Regions from separate parts of the Massilia sp. UYP11 genome, predicted to be linked through region 2. Evidence: predicted binding sites of a transcription regulator. Region 2 holds the regulator's gene; the other holds the start of a gene.
The links. Region 2 encodes LexA, which represses DNA repair genes until DNA is damaged. Its sites were predicted from a motif close to ACTGTATNNNNATACAGT; they were not measured.

Region 1: the regulator LexA is predicted to act here: its motif matches at 7,340-7,357, upstream of imuA (translesion DNA synthesis-associated protein ImuA).

Annotation. Positions count from the first base shown of each region.
Region 1 is NZ_JBNDJE010000005.1:64,221-74,345, reverse strand. It holds gene ABIB38_RS10805 (NADH-quinone oxidoreductase subunit K) at 1-309, opposite strand, end outside; gene ABIB38_RS10800 (MnhB domain-containing protein) at 306-731, opposite strand; gene mbhE (hydrogen gas-evolving membrane-bound hydrogenase subunit E) at 728-2,980, opposite strand; gene ABIB38_RS10790 (calcium/sodium antiporter) at 2,989-4,086, opposite strand; gene ABIB38_RS10785 (TerB family tellurite resistance protein) at 4,241-4,669, opposite strand; gene ABIB38_RS10780 (LysR family transcriptional regulator) at 4,771-4,977, shown strand; one part of gene ABIB38_RS10775 (IS3 family transposase) at 4,974-5,860, opposite strand; one part of gene ABIB38_RS10775 (IS3 family transposase) at 5,860-6,118, opposite strand; gene ABIB38_RS10770 (LysR substrate-binding domain-containing protein) at 6,204-6,929, shown strand; gene imuA (translesion DNA synthesis-associated protein ImuA) at 7,371-8,114, shown strand; gene ABIB38_RS10760 (Y-family DNA polymerase) at 8,047-9,516, shown strand; gene gmtY (gamma-mobile-trio recombinase GmtY) at 9,554-10,125, shown strand, end outside.
Region 2 is NZ_JBNDJE010000003.1:439,259-449,383, forward strand. It holds gene ABIB38_RS08635 (MBL fold metallo-hydrolase) at 22-906, shown strand; gene ABIB38_RS08640 (inorganic phosphate transporter) at 1,139-2,149, opposite strand; gene ABIB38_RS08645 (DUF47 domain-containing protein) at 2,172-2,798, opposite strand; gene ABIB38_RS08650 (replicative DNA helicase) at 2,898-4,295, opposite strand; gene rplI (50S ribosomal protein L9) at 4,405-4,857, opposite strand; gene rpsR (30S ribosomal protein S18) at 4,896-5,186, opposite strand; gene priB (primosomal replication protein N) at 5,217-5,507, opposite strand; gene rpsF (30S ribosomal protein S6) at 5,549-5,947, opposite strand; gene lexA (transcriptional repressor LexA) at 6,271-6,900, shown strand; gene ABIB38_RS08680 (tetratricopeptide repeat protein) at 7,048-7,764, opposite strand; gene ABIB38_RS08685 (cystathionine gamma-synthase family protein) at 7,886-9,127, opposite strand; gene purF (amidophosphoribosyltransferase) at 9,142-10,125, opposite strand, start outside.

The DNA of each region.
Region 1 (10,125 bases), on a different contig from region 2:
GTCGTGCGCGGCCAGCGCCAACGCCAGGGCGATGCCAAAGCAGGCAAAGGCGAAACCGATCACGATCGCCGTCAGTACCAGTGCTTGCGGCACCGGGTTGGCCACTGCCGCCAGCGGCGCCGCCGCGCCTGGCGCAATGAGCGGTGGCGCCGCCTGGCCGATGCGGCCGGCCGCGAAGACAAACAGGTTTACTGCTGAACCGAGCAAAGCCAGCCCCACCGAGATCGACACCACGTCGCGCGAGCTCGCCAGATACAGGCCGGCTGCCGCCACAAGGGTCACGCTCGCCGCAATCGCCCACTCGATCATCGCAAGCTCCCCAGTAGCCGGAGGCAGAATCCGCCCAGCGCACCCCATACGCACAGCGCCACACCGAGGTCGAACAGCAGCACAGTGGAGAGCTTGAGCGCCATTGAGCCTACAGCGAGCTCGCCCCACCAATGGGTGAGGAAAGCCTGCCCGAGAGCCAGCGCCGGCAGGCCGCTGACCACCGCCAGGACTAACCCGAGGGCGCTCAGGGTCAGCGGACTGAACGGCATCCGGGCGCGCGCGGCTGCTACGCCGAACACCATCGCATGGGCGGCTGTCGCTGCTACCGCCACCAGCGCGGCGACGAAGCCGCCTCCGGGCGCATTGTGCCCGCGCAGCAGCAGCCACAGGGCTGCGCCCAGCATAATCCAGTAAAGGAAGGACACGGTGGTTTCCAGCACGATCGAGCGCTCCGCATTCATAAACCTTTTCTCCTGAGCGGCAGGCGGCGCGCCAGCGGCCACGCCGCCAGGGCCGCGAACATGACCACTGCGATCTCGCCAAGCGTGTCCAAGCCGCGAAAGTCGACAATGATGACATTGACCACATTGCGTCCATGCGCGTATGGCACGCTCTGCGCGAGGAAGTAATCCGCCATGGCGGGGTCGAGCGGCCGGCCGGACAGCGCCAGCAGCACGGCGCCGAGCAGCAGGCCGAAGGCCAGCGCGACGCCAGCCCGCCAGGCGTTGGCCCGCCCCACACCCGCGCCGGCGCCCTGCTGCTGGCGGTAGCGGCGCAACGCGACCGCGGCCACCACCACGAAGACCGTCTCCACAGCGAGTTGAGTCAGGGCCAGGTCGGGCGCGCCCTGGAACAGGAAAACAAGGGCGCTACCGGCGCCGACAGCGCCGGCGCCAAGCAGTCGCTGGAGCGTGTCGCGAGCACGCACAGCCAGTACGGCCCCCAGGATGGCGGTGGCGCATCCCACCAGCGCCCCGGCGCCGTCGACCTTGATCGCTGCGGGCGGCTGAAAGTTCAGGCCGAATGCCCAAGGCGCGGACAGCAACACCGTGGCGGCAACCGTTGTGAGCAGATAGCGGCTCAGGCGCCGCGCCTGCAGGCCGCGCGCCAGCACGCCAGCCGCGTGCTTCAGGCCGTGCAGCGCGGCGCCGTAAGCGGCAGCGGGGCCGGCGCTGTCGAGGAAACGCAGTCGGTCGAGTATCCGGTATAGGGGATTCCACCCTGCGTACACTATCGCCCCAACCGCCCAGACGACGGCAAAGCTCTCGATGCGGAGCAGCCATTCGGTTTCCAGAGACGCATCGGAGCGCGTCAGCGCTGGGGAGATCATCCGGGCTGCATCCGTCACCAGCGGTTCGGCCAGCGCAGGGAACAGCCCGAGCGCGATGCCTATGCTGGCGAGCGTCAGTGGCGGGAGCGCGAGCCGCCATCCGCCCTCGTGCGGCGCGTGGCCTGCTGGATGGGTAGGGCGACCAAAGAAGATACGTAACACCGCCACGCTGGCGACTGCCACGCCAACCATGCTCACCAGCAGGCTGGCGCCTTCGACTATCCACAGAATCTCACTTACTTCCTTGGCGGCCTTGATAGTGTCCTTGGCGACAAAACCGACCGTGGCCGGCAAACCGGCCATCGACAGGCCCGCCAACAGGGCCGCCAGCGCGGTTGCGGGCATGCCATGTCGCAGTCCGCGCAGCCGGTCAATCATGCGCGTTCCGGTGGCGTGGTCGACGTTGCCGGCCACGAAGAACAGCGGCGCCTTGTACAGCGCATGGGCCAGCAGAAAGGCGACAAAGGCCAATGCGCCCAGTTCGTTAGGCAGGCCGATGAGCACGGTCAGCGTACCCAGCGCGGAGACGGTGGACCATGCAAGGATGCGTTTCAGGTCTCGCTCGCGGGGGGCTTGGACGGCGCCCCACAAGGCGGTGATCGTGCCGATCGACAGGAGCGTTACTTCCCACCAGGGAATCGCGCCCATTGCCTCGTCGAAGCGGGCCATCACATACACCCCGAGGTTAACCATCGTGGCCGAGTGCAAATAGGCCGAGACTGGCGTCGGTGCGGCCATTGCGCCCGGCAGCCAGAAGTGGAAAGGGAACTGGGCCGACTTGGTCATGGCGCCAGCCAGCACCAGCGCCACCCCCGCCTGGAAGCGGGCATCCTCAAGCACGGCGGGATCGAGGTGTGCCAGGTCGCTCAGCCGCAGCCCGGGCGCGGCCAGCAGTATCAGGACGATCCCGGCAAGGAGGGCCAGCCCGCCGGCACCGGTGACCAGCAGCGCCTGACGCGCGCTGTCGCGACTGTCCTGGCTATCGTGTTCGAAGCCCACCAGCAGAAAGGACAGCACACTGGTCGCCTCCCAGAACAGCAACAGCAGCAGCAGGTCGTCAGCCAGGATTGCCCCAATCATGGCCAGGGTGAATGCGATCAGCAGGCACATCAATTGGCCGAGCCGGGTATGGCCGCGCAGGTAGCCGGGGGTATAGGCGAGCACGGCCGCGCCGACGGCGCACACGAGCAGCAGGAACAGGCGCGCGAGTCCATCGGCGGCGAAACCTAGGCGGACGCCAAGCGGCGCCACCCACGGCACGGACCAGCTTGCTGGTTCGCCCGGCAGGCCAGCCACCGCCGGCAGCAACGCCAACGGCAGCAGCCAGGCCGCGCGGATCCATAACGGCTGCGACGCCGCCGGGAGCGCTGTCTGCACCATGTCGTTTCCTATCCGGGAGAACCCGGATTCATTTGCCTGCTCTGCCACTCGCGCCAGGCGACGACCGCCAGCGTCACGGCGACCAGCGGCAGCACCGCCGTCACCATGATGGCGCTGTAGGGCTGCAACGCGTCATGCTGCCCCGCTGCCAGTAGCACGTAAGCCATGTAAGCAGCATACAGCCCGAGGAACAGGGCACCTTCCCAGCGGGCAATCAGGTTCCCTGTGAAAAATATTGGCAGACAGGCGAGCGCCACAGCGATCATGACCGGCAGGTCAAATGCGAGCACCGAAGGGGCGACCGCTATCCCTGTCTGGCTCACCACGGACGACAGACCCAATACGCCGAGGATATTGAATACGTTGCTCCCTACCACATTGCCGACCGCGATATCGCGCTGGCCCCGCAGCGCCGCGATGATGGAAGTGGCCACCTCTGGAAGCGAAGTGCCGGCCGCAACGATGGTCAAGCCAATGACCAGTTCGCTGACTCCGAGGTACTGCGCGAAGCGGACCGCCGAGTCCACCAGCCAAGTGGCGCCCAACACCAAAGAACCGAGCCCGGCGGCAATGAGTAGCAGCTGCGCCGCAGGGCGGCTCTCCCAACCTGGGGAGGATGCAAGCGCCTCATCGGGCAAGCCTACATCGCCGCCCTGATTTTGGCGACGCGACTGGTAGATTAAGAACGCGGTATAGACGACTAACAGGCCCAGCAGCAGGGCACCGTCGCCACGGCCGAGGCGCCCATCCAGTGCCAGTGCAAGCAGTAGCAGCGAGACGCCGATCATGACCGGCACTTCCTGGCGCACTAACTGGCGCGCCACGAGCAGCGGCACGATCAGGGCGGAAACGCCGAGGATGAACAGGACGTTGAAGATGTTGCTACCCACAACATTGCCCAGCGCCAGGTCAGCGCGGCCGGCGATCGCCGACTGAACGCTGACAGCTAACTCCGGTGCACTGGTACCGAACGCCACCACGGTAAGTCCGACCACGAGGGGCGAAATGCCGACCGAGAGTGCAAGACGGGAAGCACCGCGTACCAAAGCTTCCGCGCCAACGACGAGGAGCACCAGCCCGAACAAGAACAAGAGTACATCCATCATCACGTCTCCTTTTCAGGCAGGGCCGGCAATGTCCGGTAACTGCCGCTGTGCAGCCGATTATAAAACTCATCGTGTCGGGACGGCGCGCGATGGTAACGGACATGGCGCCGGTGGTGCTCCGGTTAGGCCGAGACTGCGCCTGCGGCGACCTGCCTCATCCTGCCAAGGTGTCGGCAGGAGAGTAGTCCCTGGCCTGGTCGTGGCCGAACCAAGCTCTGGCCGCGCGCCGTACCAGGGTCATTTCGCGGCCATCGACGCGGCCGTCCGCCTGGACGATGTCAGCCATGGTCTTCCACAGGCAGATCTGCAGCAGCGGTTCCTGAACCTCAAGCATCAGGCTGTCCAGCAAGACCGGATCAATCTCGACAATGCCCGCGCAGCGGTTGGCGGCGTTGTTGAGCAGGTCTTCGCACAATTCGCGCAGGGTATGGTCGAATGTGTCGTCGTCGACCTTTACCTGTTGCAGGAACTTGGCATGATGCATGGTGCGCACCTCGGACGGGCTGATGTGGCCGTCAACGATCATAGTGAGGGCCAGTAGTCGGCTGATTGCTGCGGGACTGTTAGCGGGATAGGTATGCATGGTGACCTCATCAAAGTGATTGTAAGGTCACTATAGAAGCGCCAAAGCTTAAAGTAAAATCAATTAATCTTTACTAAAACATCAATTTTTCTGAGGATTGCATGATCAACTATAAGCACCTCTACTATTTCCAAACGGTTGCTACCAATGGTACGGTTGCGCGGGCGGCCGAGCAGCTGCATGTAACGGCGCAGGCAATCAGCATGCAGTTGCAGGTCCTGGAAGCCCAGTTAGGCGAGGCATTGTTTCAGAAGAGAGGCCGGGGGCTCGAACTGGCCTTCCCCCATCGATACGGACACTTCCGTTAGGCGCATTTTAGATTTTCAAACTGTACCGGGCTGAGATAGCCGATAGTGGAATGACGCCGGCGTGGATTGTAGAACCTTTCTATGTAATCGAACACGTCTGCGCGTAAATCATCCCTGGTCCGGTAATGCTTTTTGCTCAGGCGCTCAGTCTTGAGCGTCGAGAAGAAGCTCTCCATTGCAGCGTTGTCCCAGCAGTTTCCGCGACGGCTCATGCTGCAAACAATGCCGTGTGATTCGAGCAGGCGCTGGAAATCCTCGCTCGTGTATTGGGAACCTTGGTCCGAATGATGCACCACAGCGCGAGGCCGGCCACGGCGGAAGATGGCCATCAGCAGAGCGTCCATTACCAGCTGTGCGGTCATTGTCGGTTGCATCGACCAGCCCACCACGCGCCGCGAGTACAGGTCCAGCACGACAGCGACAAACAGCCAGCCTTCGCCCGTCCACACGTAAGTGAAGTCGGCTGCCCATTTCTGGTTTGGGCCTGTCGCTTCAAACTGCCGGTCCAGCAGGTTCGGCGCGATGGCATGCACTGGTGAGTCAAGCTGGCCTGGCGCGCGGCGCCGCTTGTGACGGGCCTTGATGCCAGCAGCTTTCATCAGTCGTGCCACACGGTTCTCGCTGCAAGAGAAACCAGCATCGATAAGGTCTCGCACTACGCGTGGCGAACCGTATGTGCCATCGCTGGCTTCGTGGCTGTGCTTGATTGCGTTGAGGAGCTGGGCGTTCTCGCGTTCATGGGCACTTGCTGGCCGGCCGAGCCAGTCGTAGAAGCCACTGCTCGATACGCCGAGCAGACGGCACATCGTCCGTGTTGGCCAGATGGTTCGATATTTGGCGATGAAGCCGTATTTCACTTGAGGTCGGCTGCGAAGTAGCCGAGCGCCTTTTTTAATATGTCGCGCTCCGTCTTGACCTTCGCCAGCTCGCGCCGCATGCGCTCGTATTCCTGGGCCGATACCTTCTCACGCCCGACTGCGACCTCTGCACCGACGTGGGCATCTCTGCACCACCGACCCAGCAAATTAGCACCGATGCCAAGGTCGCGGGCTATTGCCGCCTTGCTCGCGCCAGGCTGGCCTACCAGCTTGACTGCTTCGCGCTTAAACTCTTCTGAGAACAACCGTCTTTCACGTGCCATGTAATACCTCCGATAGGAACATCATACCTATCGAAAGCGTCCGTCGTGGTGGGGGAAGGCCAAACTGACCGAGGCGGGCAAAACCGTGTTGCGCTATACCACGCAGATCTTTGACATGGGCAATGAGCTGGAACAAGCGATGCGGCGAGGGGCATTCGCCGCGGAAACGCTGCGAATCGGCATTTGCGACATGATCGCAAAGACCATGATCTTCCGCCTTCTGCAGCCGGCGCAGGGGGCAGGATTGGGAATGCGCCTGATTTGCAAGGAAGGGCACTTCGACGACTTGATGATTGCACTCACGGCACACCAGCTCGACCTCATCATCGCCGACAAGGGCCTGCCACCAGGAGGTGCGATCCGCGGCTACACTCACCTGCTCGGTTCGAGCACGCTTACTGTAATGGGCCACCCCGACCTGTGCAGAGCTTGGCCGGGCTCCTTCCCGCAGCGCCTGAAAAATGCGCCTTTCCTGCTGCCGGGGCAGGACGCCGCCATCCACAGTCAGCTCAGCAGCTGGTTCGAGAGCAACGAGTTGCGTCCCATCGTAGTGGGTGAATTCGACGACGGAGCGCTGTTGAAGTCCTTCGCCCGCGCCGGTACCGGGTTCATCGTGGCGCCTACAGTGCTGGCCGATATCGTGTGTGAGGAAAACGCGCTGGAAGCCATTGGCACGATCGACGCCATCGTCGAGCATTTCTATGCCGTGTCGGTCGAACGGCGAGAGAGCCACCCGGCAGTGCGCCGCATCCTTGATGGGGCGGCCGCGATCTTCGGCCGCACAGTGAAACAGATAGGACAGACAGCCTGAGCAGCTTGTTGCCGGATGCACCTTCAAGTGACTGTGCCGGGACGGCGAGCCCGTTACGCGGAACACCAGACCACTGCGGCAGCCAGAGGGTCGAAAGTTCGCCGCTGGAAGGACAGATGGACCCGTTCTTCAAACAGCCTATGGAGGAATCAGTGTGGTTCCGAGTCTTCAGCTGCCTTGGCAACCCGCTCCTGATAGACCCAGTACAAGGCACGCTCCTGGTCCTGCGCAACCAAGTAATTCCTGGCCACGGTGTTCCCCAGTAGGTATTGCGTTTAGTTAAACTCCTAAAGTGCAAGCATCCTTGCCACAGCGGCCGGCCCGGCTATGCAGCCATTTTCCCGAGCGCATACAACTGCCAGCCAGTAGCCCAAAAAACCACCTTGCACTTTCATCCATTCACAATTTATACTGTACAAATATACAGTACAAAACTCATATATGCTTACATCACCTACCAATGTTGCTCAAAAGACTGGGAAAGTGCCCCAGTCAGTTCTACGTGACGTATGGCGTGCAAGCGAGTTAGCGATCGCACGATCGACTGTCCAAACCACTGGGCACGATCTGCTCGACAAAGAACTACCGGATAGAGGGTGGCCGAGGTCGGCGCTTATCGAACTACTTGTGCAGCAAAACGGTATCGGGGAAATGCAATTGCTACAACCTATGCTATCCCCCTTATCATCTTCGCAACGAGTGGTGCTTATCCAGCCACCTTATCATCCCCATCTTATGGCCTGCCGTGCTTGGCAAGTGAATGAACGAAATTTGTTATGGCTCCGTCCAAAGAGTTCATCAGATGCCCTATGGGCTACCGAGCGAACTCTTAAAAGCGGAAATTGCGGTGCCGTCATACTTTGGCAAACAGATATTCGACCTGAAACACTTCGGCGGCTGAACCTCGCCGCCCAAACCACTGATACATGGTTTTGGCTTATGCGGCCTATCTCAGCTGCAGCGAACGCTTCGCCATCACCGTTACGCATAGCACTTCGTCCTATTCATGGTGGACTTTCTGTTGATATTGTCAAACGAAGAGGACCTTCCTGTGAAAACCCTTTTTTTATTTCGTTGACGAATATGCCTGTGGGTCGCCGGTCACTGGACAAAGATTATGAAACTCCTGTTAAGCGTCCATCTACCTTCATTGCCACTAGAAGCACTACGCCCGCGTTGGTCTGAACCTGGGCAGTTTGTCGTTATCGACCAAGGAGTGGTACTGGCGATGAGCTTCGAGGCAGCGCAGTGCGGCATACGCTTACGCATGCGCCGCGATAGCGTATCGGCTCTCGCCCCTACGGCAACAACTCTAGATCGATCGCCAGAAAAGGAGAACCAGGCGCTTCACGCTATTACAACCGCGCTAATGCAGTTCACTCCGGAAATCGATTTCCAGGAAGATTTCTCGGTTCTATTGGACGTTAGTGCAAGCCTCACGTTATTTAAAGGACCACATTCGCTCTCCCTGCGCGTCTCCGGCATTCTTAGCTCACTCGGCTTTACGTCGCAAATCGGTACTGCCCCGACAGCAGAAGGCGCCTGGTTGCTCGCAAGAAGTAGGCGCCAAGACGGATTTACTCTACGTCGCCGAACATTATCGATAAGAACCTTGCACCACCGGCTGAGCATGTTGCCTTGCAATCTACTTCCAAAGGCTGCTCCCTATAGGAACTGGCTTAATGACATTGGGGCAGAGCAGATTGGTGCGCTCCGTAGACTGCCCAGAGCCGGCCTTTTGCGTCGAACTAGCAAGGAATTAATCTACGCGCTTGATCGAGCATACGGCGAAGAACCGGAAATATTTGACTGGATCAAGCCGCCACTACAGTTCAAAGCACGCGTAGAGCTCTGTGATCGCGTCGAGCACGCCGGGGCGTTGCTCCACAGCGGAACCAGTCTGATCCTCCAGTTAGTTGGTTGGCTAAAGTCCTTGCAACGAGCAGTCCGAGTTTGCGTCTTCCTTCTTGAACACGAACGCGGTCGCGCCGCAATAGCGCCTACAAAGATTGAGATAATTTTGGCAGAGCCCGCTTGGGACGAAGGACACCTAATTCGGCTTCTAAAAGAACGTCTCCCGAAGATTCAACTTACCGCGCCTGTAATTGGCCTCTACCTAGAAGCGGTACAGACCGAAGCCGCCCACCCAACAAATGAATCCCTTTTCCCCGAGCCTGGTGGCTCGCTAGAAGATTATCATCGACTTCTTGAGCTATTGACTGCACGACTCGGTCACGAAAATGTATTAACCCCTAATAACGTTGAAGATTATCTTCCAGAGGTCTACAATGCCTGGGCATCCGCGACAACCAAACCAATCAAGGCTAATACAGAATTCGTTGCCAATAATCGACCATTTTTCTTATTGCCAAAGCCTATTGCGCTACTAGTGCGTAATGAGCGACCATTTTATGGTAGTCCGCTTAAAATAATTCGCGGCCCGGAGCGAATAGAAGCTGGTTGGTGGAGTGAGCAATCTGCTTCCCGAGATTACTTCATTGCTCAGGGAAATGATGGAAGTTGTTACTGGATCTATCTGGAACGCGCCAATGATGCGCGATGGTTTTTACACGGCTTGTATGCCTGAAAATAAAACCAAGTCATAAACCTTATGTTTGCCCCTGATGATCCGACGAGAAACCGCACGCTACCATACCGTTGCCAGCACACTAATAAAACGACCCGCCCAGCCTAGTCGAAGAATATATGTCTTATATATTCTGACCGACGACGACGGCAGCAGCGACCCGATGCTGCCTTTAGTTAAATATATCCTTGAAAACGCTAGTAGCCGTTCTTTGGCATGGCAGCGTGAGCTTTGCAGAGCTGTAGGGTTGTTTGTAGATTTCATAAAGTCGAATCAACAGCATTTCAAGTCTCAACTAGACAGGCCCCAACTTCTTGCTGAATTTGCCGAAGTACTAATTGGCGGAACAATCGAGCTCGATGGGACGGATTCATCAGGCCTGTTCTGGACGTCAAAAACAAACGCACGCGCAAAACTTCTCCTAACGCTTCTAACTGGCTTTTCCGATTGGCTAGTACAGCGCTACGACACAAAACCAATCAATCCTTGGCGTACTGCCTCATACGCAGAGCAGATAGCATATTGGCGTCGCTTTGACGAGCGACGTGCGCATGCACTGCTCGCCCATACGTTCGATCGAGAGGCAATCCAAGCCCGATCAAAGTTTTC
Region 2 (10,125 bases):
GATCGTGACGGGAGGCTTGCAATGAAGTTCCGGTTCTGGGGAGTGCGTGGATCGATCCCGTCGCCGGGCCCGCGCACCGCGCGCTACGGCGGCAATACCACCTGCATCGAAGTGCGCACCGACGCCGGCGCCCTACTGATCCTGGATGGCGGCACCGGGCTGTTTCCGCTGGCCCAGCACCTGGCCCAGCAAGGGCCGGTGGCCGCCAATATCTTCATCACCCACAGCCACTGGGACCACATCCACGGCCTGCCCTTCTTCACGCCCCTGTTCGTCAAGGGCAACCGGGTGCGCCTGCACGGCGCCCACGACGAAACCACGGGCCACGGCATCGAGCACGTGATGAACGTCCAGCTGCAGAACAGCTATTTTCCGGTGGGCGAAGCGCAGATGGGCGCCACCCTCGACTACCGCACGCTCGGGATCGGGACCCCGATCGCGCTGGAAGACGCCGTGGTGTCGAACGTGGCGATGAACCATCCGGTGCTCAACCTAGGCTACCGCATCGACTGCAACGGCAAGTCGCTGTTCTTCACCGGCGACCATGAGCCCTGCCCGCACCCGGACGGCAGCGGCGCACACGCCGCCTGCGAGGAACACCTGCGCGAGCGCGAACGCAGCATGGACGCCGTCATGCGTGGCGTGGACGCCCTGATCGTCGACTGCTCCTATACGCGCGAGGAATACCCGTCCCGGCGGGGCTGGGGCCACGGCACCTTCGACGGCGCGCTCGAGATGGCGCTGCGGGTGGGCGCGCGCGCGCTGTACTGCACGCACCACGAGCCGACGCGCGGGGACGACGAACTCGAAGCGGTGTTTGCCGAGGTGATGGCGCGCTACGCGGGGCGGCTCGATGGCTTGCAGGTGTTCCTGGCCTACGAGGGGCTGGAAGTCGATCTCGGGTAGACCGCGCAAGGCGAAAGTCTTCTTGAGTTAGCGTAAAAACGTCGTTACTGCCACTGGCAGTAACGACTCCCCACGAAGGTGGGGACCCAATCTTGCAAGCGTTTCGACGACGTTTGCAGAACTTGGGTCCCCGCCTGCGCGGGGACGACGTATTTGACGGCTAGCTCAGCAGCTTAACTTGACGGTATTAGCGCCACCGGCTCCGCTTCGCATCATGCGCTCAACGCGTCCATCACATGATGTGGGTGCCGATCCACCACGCCACCGCGGCGATGAACGCCGACGCCGGAATGGTGAAGACCCACGCCCACACGATGTTGCCGGCCACGCCCCAGCGCACGGCCGAGGCCTTCTGCGCGGCGCCCACGCCGACGATTGCGCCGGTGATGGTGTGGGTGGTCGACACCGGGATGCCGAAGGCGCTCGACATCAGGAGCGTCATCGCGCCGCCGGTCTCGGCGCAGAAGCCGCCCACCGGTTTGAGCTTGGTGATCTTCTGGCCCATGGTCTTGACGATGCGCCAGCCGCCGAACAGCGTGCCGAAGGCGATCGCGGCGTAGCACGAGATGATGACCCAGGCCGGCGGATGGGCGTCGCTGGCGCTGACGTAGCCGGCGGCGATCAGCAGCATCCAGATGATGCCCATGGTTTTCTGCGCATCGTTGCCGCCGTGGCCCAGCGAATAGGCCGCGGCCGAGACCAGCTGGAGCTTCCGGAACAGGCCGTCGACCTTGCGCGGCGTCGCCTTGACGAACACCCAGGCCACGATCAGCATGATGATCGATCCGAGCGCAAAGCCCAGCAGCGGCGCGACCACGATGAAGGCGACGGTCTTGAGCAGGCCGCCGGAAATGAGCGAGCCGGTGCCGGCCTTGGCCACCGCGGCGCCGACCAGGCCGCCGATCAGGGCGTGCGAGGACGAGGACGGGATGCCGTAGTACCAGGTGATCAGGTTCCAGGTGATGGCGCCGACCAGGGCGCCGAAGATCACGTAGTGATCGACGATGTGCGGGTCGATGGTGCCCTTGCCGATGGTCTGCGCCACCTTCATGTTGACCACGAAGATCGCGATGAAGTTGAAGAAGGCGGCCATCGCGACGGCATGCTGCGGCTTCAGGACGCCGGTCGACACGACGGTGGCGATCGAGTTCGCCGAATCGTGGAAGCCGTTCATGAAGTCGAAGACGAGTGCCAGCACCACCAGCCCGCCCAGCACGTAAATGCTGATGTTGAGAGTATCCATGGTTGTTCCGCTCGAACGACGCTTACGCGTTCTCGACGATGATGCCTTCGATGATGTTGGCCACGTCTTCGCAGCGGTCGGTCACGGTTTCCAGGATCTCGTAGATCGCCTTCATCTTGATCAGGTTGCGCACGTCCGGCTCGTCGCGGAACAGCTTGGACATGGCGGCGCGCATCACGTGGTCGGCGTCCGACTCGAAGCGGTCGATCTCTTCGCAGATGGCGACGATCTTCGGCGCGTTGTCCATATCGTGCAGCATCGACACCGCTTCCTGCACCTTCAGGCAGCACGACAGGCACAGCTCGGCCAGGCGTTTCGCTTCCGGCGTGACCGCGTGCAGGTCGTACAGCGACACGGTCTGGGCCGCGTCTTCCATCATGTCCAGGATGTCGTCCATGCGCGTGATCAGCTTGTGGATGTCGTCGCGATCAAGGGGAGTAATGAAGGTCTTGTGCAGCAGGTCGACCGTGGCGTAGGTGATCTTGTCGGCCTGCTTTTCGATCGTTTCGACCGCATGGGTGCGGGTTTCCAGATCGTCGAAATTGGTCATCAGGCCGACCATTTCATGGGCACCCTTCACGCACAAGGCCGCGTGCTGGTTGAACAGTTCAAAGAAATTGCCTTCTTTAGGCAAAAAGCGTCCAAACATTATTTTTCTCCGTTTTTCTCTCGGTATTTGCCGACGCTCCGGGAAAAGCGACGGCTTGGTATGCGGCGTGACGCCGGCCGCGGTATGCGGCGTAGAATCTTAGTCGCCCTGGTAGACCGACAGGTTGCCGCTGTAATTGCCAAACTTGGTGTATTGGCCAATCCAGGTCAGGCGAATCGCTCCGATCGGGCCATTACGCTGCTTGCCGATGATGATCTCGGCGGTGCCCTTGTCCGGCGAATCCGGGTTGTAGACTTCGTCGCGGTACAGGAAGATGATCACGTCCGCATCCTGCTCGATAGCGCCGGATTCGCGCAGGTCGGACATCACGGGACGCTTGTTGGGACGTTGTTCCAGCGAGCGGTTCAGCTGCGACAGCGCGATCACGGGGCACTGCAGCTCTTTGGCCAGGCCCTTGAGCGAGCGCGAGATCTCCGAGATCTCGGAGGCGCGGTTGTCGCCCGCCTTCGAACCCTGCATCAACTGCAGGTAGTCGACGATAATCAGGCCGAGCTTGCCGCACTGGCGCGCCAGGCGGCGGGCCCGCGCGCGCATCTCGATCGGGTTCAACGCGGGCGTTTCGTCGATGTACAGCTGGGCGTCGTTCATCTTCTGGATGGCGTGCGTCAGGCGCGGCCAGTCCTCGTCGTGCAGGCGGCCGGTACGCAGGCGGTGCTGGTCGAGCTGCCCGACCGAGCCGAGCATACGCATGGCCAGCTGGGTGCCGCCCATCTCCATCGAGAACACGGCGACCGGCAGGCCGGCCTCGATCGCGACGTTCTCGCCGATGTTCACCGAGAATGCGGTCTTGCCCATCGACGGACGGCCGGCGACGATGACCAGGTCGCCCGGCTGCAGGCCGGAGGTCATCCGGTCGAGGTCGATGAATCCGGTCGGCACGCCCGTGATCTCGCCCTGGTTCTCGCGCGAGTACAGTTCGTCGATGCGCTCGACCACCTGGGTCAGCAGCGGCTGCACCGCGAGCCAGCCCTGGGCGCCCCTGGCGCCCTGTTCGGCGATGGCGAAGATTTTTGACTCCGCCTCGTCCAGCATCTGCTTGACTTCCTTGCCCTGCGGATTGAAGGCATTGCCGGAAATCTCGTCGGCGACGGTGATCAGCTGGCGCAGGATGCCGCGGTCGCGCACGATCTCGGCGTAGCGGCGGATATTGGCGGCCGACGGCGTGTTCTGCGCCATCGCGTTCAGGTATTGCAAGCCCCCCACTTCCTCGGCCTTGCCGAGCTGGTTGCAGGCTTCATAGACCGTGATCACGTCGGCCGGCTTGCCGGCGTTGATCAGGCGGACCATCTGTTCGAAAATGATGCGGTGATCGTAACGGTAGAAGTCTTCCGCATGCATGAAGTCGGCGATGCGGTCCCAGGCGGCGTTATCGCGCAGCAGCCCGCCGATGACGGATTGCTCTGCTTCGATGGAATGCGGGGGGATGCGCAGGGCTTCGATCTGCGGGTCTGAGGGTGCTGCGTTCATGGGCGGCATTATACCTTCTCCTGTCACACGGCTGTCATAATTGGTGAGTTTCAGAAGCAAAAAAGCCGGGAGATCCCGGCTTTTTCGTGCACTGCTTTTACGTCAATCCAGCATTCGCTCAGGCAGCTTCGCCTACGACAGCGATGATGATTTCCGACACGACGTCGGTGTGCAGGGCGACTGCAACCGGGAATTCGCCGGTGGTCTTCAGCGGGCCGGTCGGCATGCGAACGGCAGCTTTTTCGACCGGGAAGCCCTGCTTGGTCAGCGCCTCGGCGATGTCCGCGTTGGTGACCGAACCGAACAGACGGCCGTCGACGCCGGCCTTCTGGCCGATGGTGACGGTCAGGCCGCTCAGCTTGTCGCCCTGGGTTTGGGCGGCTGCCAGTTTCTCGGCGGCTGCTTTTTCCAGTTCGGCGCGCTTGGCTTCGAACTCGGCGACGGCGCCAGCGGTAGCGCGGCGGGCCATCTTTTGCGGGATCAGGAAGTTACGTGCGTAACCATCCTTGACTTTGACGACGTCGCCCAGGTTGCCGACGTTGATAACTTTTTCCAACAGAATAACTTGCATGTTTTATCTCCAGGATATCTGACTGTCGTGACCGACGATTAACCGTGGTGCAGGTCGGTGTACGGCAGCAGCGCCAGGTAACGGGCGCGCTTGATGGCGGTGTCGACCTGACGCTGGTAGTGCGCCTTGGTGCCGGTCAGACGTGCTGGCATGATCTTGCCGTTTTCCTGGACGAAGTCCTTCAGGGTGTCGACGTCTTTGTAGTCAACCTGCTCAACGCCAGCGGCGGTGAAGCGGCAGAACTTCTTGCGCTTGAACAGCGGGTTCTGCTGCTTGCGCTTGAGTTTTTCTTTAGCTTTGTTTTTGTCGAACTTTTTACCGAATGCCATTTGAGGCTCCTGTATATCTAAATTGCCGAACTAGGCGGCACTGAAATCAATGATGTGAAACACCAGGGCTTTGCTGTTGCGATTTTTCCGTGCGAGGAAGCCATCGAAGCGGTAGCTGGCGCCGAGCTCGGCGCTGCCAAACCTGCCCGAAATCTCGCCCGCGGCAAACGCGGGGACTTCGAACTCGACCAGGCGATCGATCCCTGCCTCTCGTTGATGCGAACTGTGCATCAGGACGGCTGAAACGATCGGCACACCGGCCGGGGTGTAGCGCAGGACATCACGCTCGGCGATGGTCGCCACGAGCTGGAGCTGATTCACCCGGTTCTACTACTGCTTGTTACGAATTCCTGGAAAAAATCTTAAGCAGCGGCAGCGGCTGGAGCAGCAGCTGCAGGAGCAGCGGCTTCTGCACGGTGGCTCTTGGCTGCGTCTTCGCGCTGCACCGATTTCATCATCGGCGACGGTGCGGTTTCTGCTTTCTTCATCTTGACGGTCAGATGACGCAGAACGGCATCATTGAACTTGAATGCGGTTTCCAGCTCGACCAGGGTCTCGTTGTCGCACTCGATGTTCAGGCAGATGTAGTGGGCTTTTGGCAGCTTCTGGATCTGGTAAGCCATCTGACGGCGGCCCCAGTCTTCCACGCGATGGATGTTACCGCCGCGGCTGGTCACCGTGGTCTTGTAACGCTCGATCATCGCCGGGACTTGCTCGCTCTGGTCCGGATGGACGATAAAAACGATTTCATAATGACGCATGCATTACTCCTTGAGGACGTTTTACATAAATGCCCACCTCGGCGTCAAGACGAGTGTGGGAAGGGAACAGCCAGCTAGTATAGCGTGAAATGGGCAAATTGGGAACATGGCCGTCAAGCGCTTTAAGCCGGCGCCAGGCTCACTCGACATTTACGCTTGCAAAATCCGTACTTTTTACGATGAGCGCGCTTTTTTTGCGCTTTTTCGTGTATATCCCTTGCGTATGACGGAATACTGTACAAAAATACAGTCTACTGCTACAACCCGTTGCTGCAACATCGCATCCAACCACGGCATTTACACACGGCAACCATTACACAGTTATGCTCAAGCTCACTGCAAGGCAAGAACAGATCCTGAACCTGATCAAGGAAGCGATCGAGAACACGGGCTTCCCTCCGACCCGCGCCGAAATCGCGGCCGAACTGGGCTTTCGCTCGGCCAATGCGGCCGAAGAACACCTGCAAGCGCTGGCGCGCAAGGGCGCGATCGAGATTTCGCCGGGCACCTCGCGCGGCATCCGCCTCGTCGGCGCCAGCGCCCAGCAGATTCCCATGCCGCCGCCGTCGCTGATGTCGCTGCCGCTGGTCGGCCGCGTCGCCGCCGGCAATCCGATCCTGGCGCAAGAACACGTCGAAGCGACCTATAACGTCGACACCGCGATGTTCGCGGCGCGGCCCGACTTTCTGCTCAAGGTGAAAGGCTGGTCGATGCGCGACGCCGGCATCATGGATGGCGACTTCCTGGCGGTCAAGAAAATCGACAGCGCCAAGAACGGCCAGATCGTCGTCGCCCGCCTGGGCGAGGAAGTCACCGTCAAACGCTACCGCAAGACGGGCGACCTGGTCGAACTGTTGCCCGAGAACCCCGACTTCAAGGTGATCCAAGTCAGGCCCGACGAAGAGTTCGCGCTCGAGGGGCTGGCGGTGGGGTTGATGCGCAGCTGGAACTGATCTCGATACACATCATCTCCGTGAGCGCGTCGTTCCCGCGCAGGTGGGAACCTCGGTTCGCATGCGCTGCCGGCCACGTCCATCCATCGTGGCGGCGCTGAGGACTTGGGTTCCCGCCTTCGCGGGAACGACGTTTATGGGCGGTCTCTACTGCTTGGCCTTGTTGATCACCGCATTGTGCTGGTCCACGAACGCTTCGGTCGCGCGGCGCCATGCGGCGAAATCGGCCAGTACCATCTTCGAATTGACTTTCGCTCCCTCGGCGATGTTCTGGCGCACCCCCTCCAGGTAGGCGGTCGCGGCCTCGGTTTCCTGCTTGTTCATCAGTTTGGCGACGTCGGGCGGGATGCGGCGGGTCAGCGGCGACTGCGCGTTCAGGTTGGTCACCATCTTGTTGTAGCAATCCTGCCAGCCGGTCACGGCCTTGTTCACGCGCTCGATCTCTTCGTTGATCTTCGACACCGCCGGAATGCGCGGCGCCGGGCAGCGGTACTCGCCCGACTGCAGGTCGGCGCCATCGTAACCCTTGATCCAGTAATCGATCTCGGCGCGACGAAGGGCGCGCTGCTGCATGATCACGAGCGAGTCGGCGGCGATCTTGTTGCCCTTGGCGGCCGACTTCTCGAACCACTCCTTCGCCCTGGCTTCGTCGACCGCGCCGGCTTCGCCATACCAGTACATCTGGCCCAGCTGCTGCTGGGCCTGTGAATTGCCGGCATTGGCCAGCCTGGTGTACAGCTTGAGCGCGCCCGCATAGTCTTTTTTCTCGAACAGGGCGTTGGCGTCCTCGAGCTCGCCGGCGTAGGCGCCGCCGCCGGTTGCGCACAACACCGCGAGGGACAGGCAGGACAGGAATCGTTTCATGGGCATACCGTCAGGCTGGGCTGGTAAAGGTCCATGATAGCCGTGTTTTACGGCTGGGCTCAATCGCGAATGTGACAAGGCCGGCAAGTTGCCGGCCGCATCAAGACAGTTTTACCCGGCTTTACGCGTCCAGCGCCTGGCGGAAGTCGCCGACCAGGTCGGCGGTGTCTTCGATGCCCACCGACACCCGGATCAAGCCTTCGGCGATGCCCATGCTGGCGCGCCGCTCGGGGCCCATTTCAAAGAAGATCGTGTGCGCGACCGGAATCACCAGGGTGCGGTTGTCGCCCAGGTTCGAGGCCGGGATCGCCAATTCGAGGCGGTTCAGGACATCGAACGGGTCGATGTCTGGTTTCAGCTCGAAGCTCAGCAACGAGCCGCCCGAGCGGAACAGCGACGCGACGATCGCGTGCTGCGGATGCGAGGCCAGGCCCGGATAATAGACGGCGGCGACGCGCTCGTCGGCTTCCAGCATCGTCGCCAGGGCCAGCGCGTTGGCACAGGTACGCTCCATGCGCAGGGCCAGCGTTTCGGCGCCGACCGCGATGTGGTGCGCCGCTTCCGGCCCCAGCGCGGCGCCGAAGTCGCGCAGCGCCTTGGCGCGCAGCTGGGCCATACCCTGCGCACTTGCCGTCTGCTTCCTGAAGTTCGGGGCGATGTTCGGGTACGCGGCCCAGTCGAACAGGCCCGTGTCGGTCAGCGCGCCGCCCAGTGCGATGCCATGGCCGCCGATCGACTTGGTCAACGAATTGACCACCAGGCCCGCATGCACGTCCTTGGGACGGAACAGCCAGGGCGTGGTCATCGTGTTGTCGACCACGTACAGGATGCCGCGCGCGCGGCACAGTTCGCCGATGCGGGCCAGGTCCGCCACTTGCGTGCGCGGATTGGCGATGGTCTCGACGAACACCATGCGGGTATCCGGCGTCAGCGCCGCTTCCACCTGGGCCACGTCGGTGGCGTCGACGAAGGCAACGTCGACGCCCTGGCCCGCCACCGTCTGCCACAGGCTGTTGGTATTACCGAACAGAAAACTCGACGACACGATGTGGTCGCCGGCCTTGAGCAGCGCCTGGAACAGCGCGCCGATCGCCGCCATCCCGGTGCCGAAGCACAGTGTGGCGACGCCGTCTTCCATCTTGCTGATCTTGTCTTCCAGCGCCGACACCGTCGGGTTGCCCTGGCGGCCGTAGCGAAAGCCCGGCTCCTTGCCCTGGAACACCGATGCCAGCTGGCGTGCGTCGGCATAGCCGAAGGCGACCGAGGTGTGCACCGGCTTGTGCAGCGAACCCTGCTCGATCGTCTTGCGGCGATCGTTGTGCAATATAGTGGTGGTGAAACCGTAGCTTGGCTTGTCCGACATGGTTTTTCCTGGCCTTATTCGGCCGCCACCGGCGGGTTCAGGTTGAGCAGGGTGCGCACCTTGTCCTCGGCATCCTTCGACGTCGGATTGTGGCGCGCCGATTCCTGGCGGTCCAGGTACTCGGGGGTCACGTCACCGGTGACATAGACGCCATCGAAGCACGATGCCTCGAAATTCTTCAGCTCGGGATTGACATCCGAGATCGCGCGCTTGAGCGCATCGACGTCCTGGTACACCAAGCGGTCGGCCGTGATCTCGCGGCACACTTCCTCGACCGTGCGGCCGTGGGCGATCAGCTCGTCGCGGGTCGGCATGTCGATGCCGTACACGTTCGGGTACAGCACCGGCGGCGCGGCCGAGGCGAAGAACACCTTGCGCGCGCCCGCTTCGCGCGCCATCTGCACGATTTCGCGGCTGGTGGTGCCGCGCACGATCGAGTCGTCGACCAGCAGCACGTTCTTGTCCTTGAACTCGGAGCTGATGGCGTTCAGTTTCTGGCGCACCGACTTCTTGCGCATCCCTTGCCCCGGCATGATGAAGGTGCGGCCGATGTAGCGGTTCTTGATGAAGCCTTCGCGGTATTCCACGCCGAGTTTCAACGCCAGCTGGATCGCGGCCGGGCGCGAGGAATCGGGAATCGGCATCACGACGTCGATCTCGTCGACCGGGATCTCGCGCCCGACCTTGTCGGCCAGGTACTCGCCCATGCGCAGGCGGGTGGCGTACACCGAGGCGCCGTCGATCACGGAATCCGGACGGGCCAGGTAGACGAATTCGAAGGCGCACGGGTTGAGCGACGGATTCTCGGCGCACTGGCGCTCGTGCAGCTGGTTGTTTTCATCGATGAAGATCGCTTCGCCCGGCGCGATGTCGCGCACGAAGCGAAAGCCCAGGCCTTCCAGCGCGACCGATTCGCTGGCCACCAGGTACTCGACGCCCTGCTCGGTCTCGTTCACGCCCAGGCACAACGGGCGGATGCCGAACGGATCGCGGAAAGC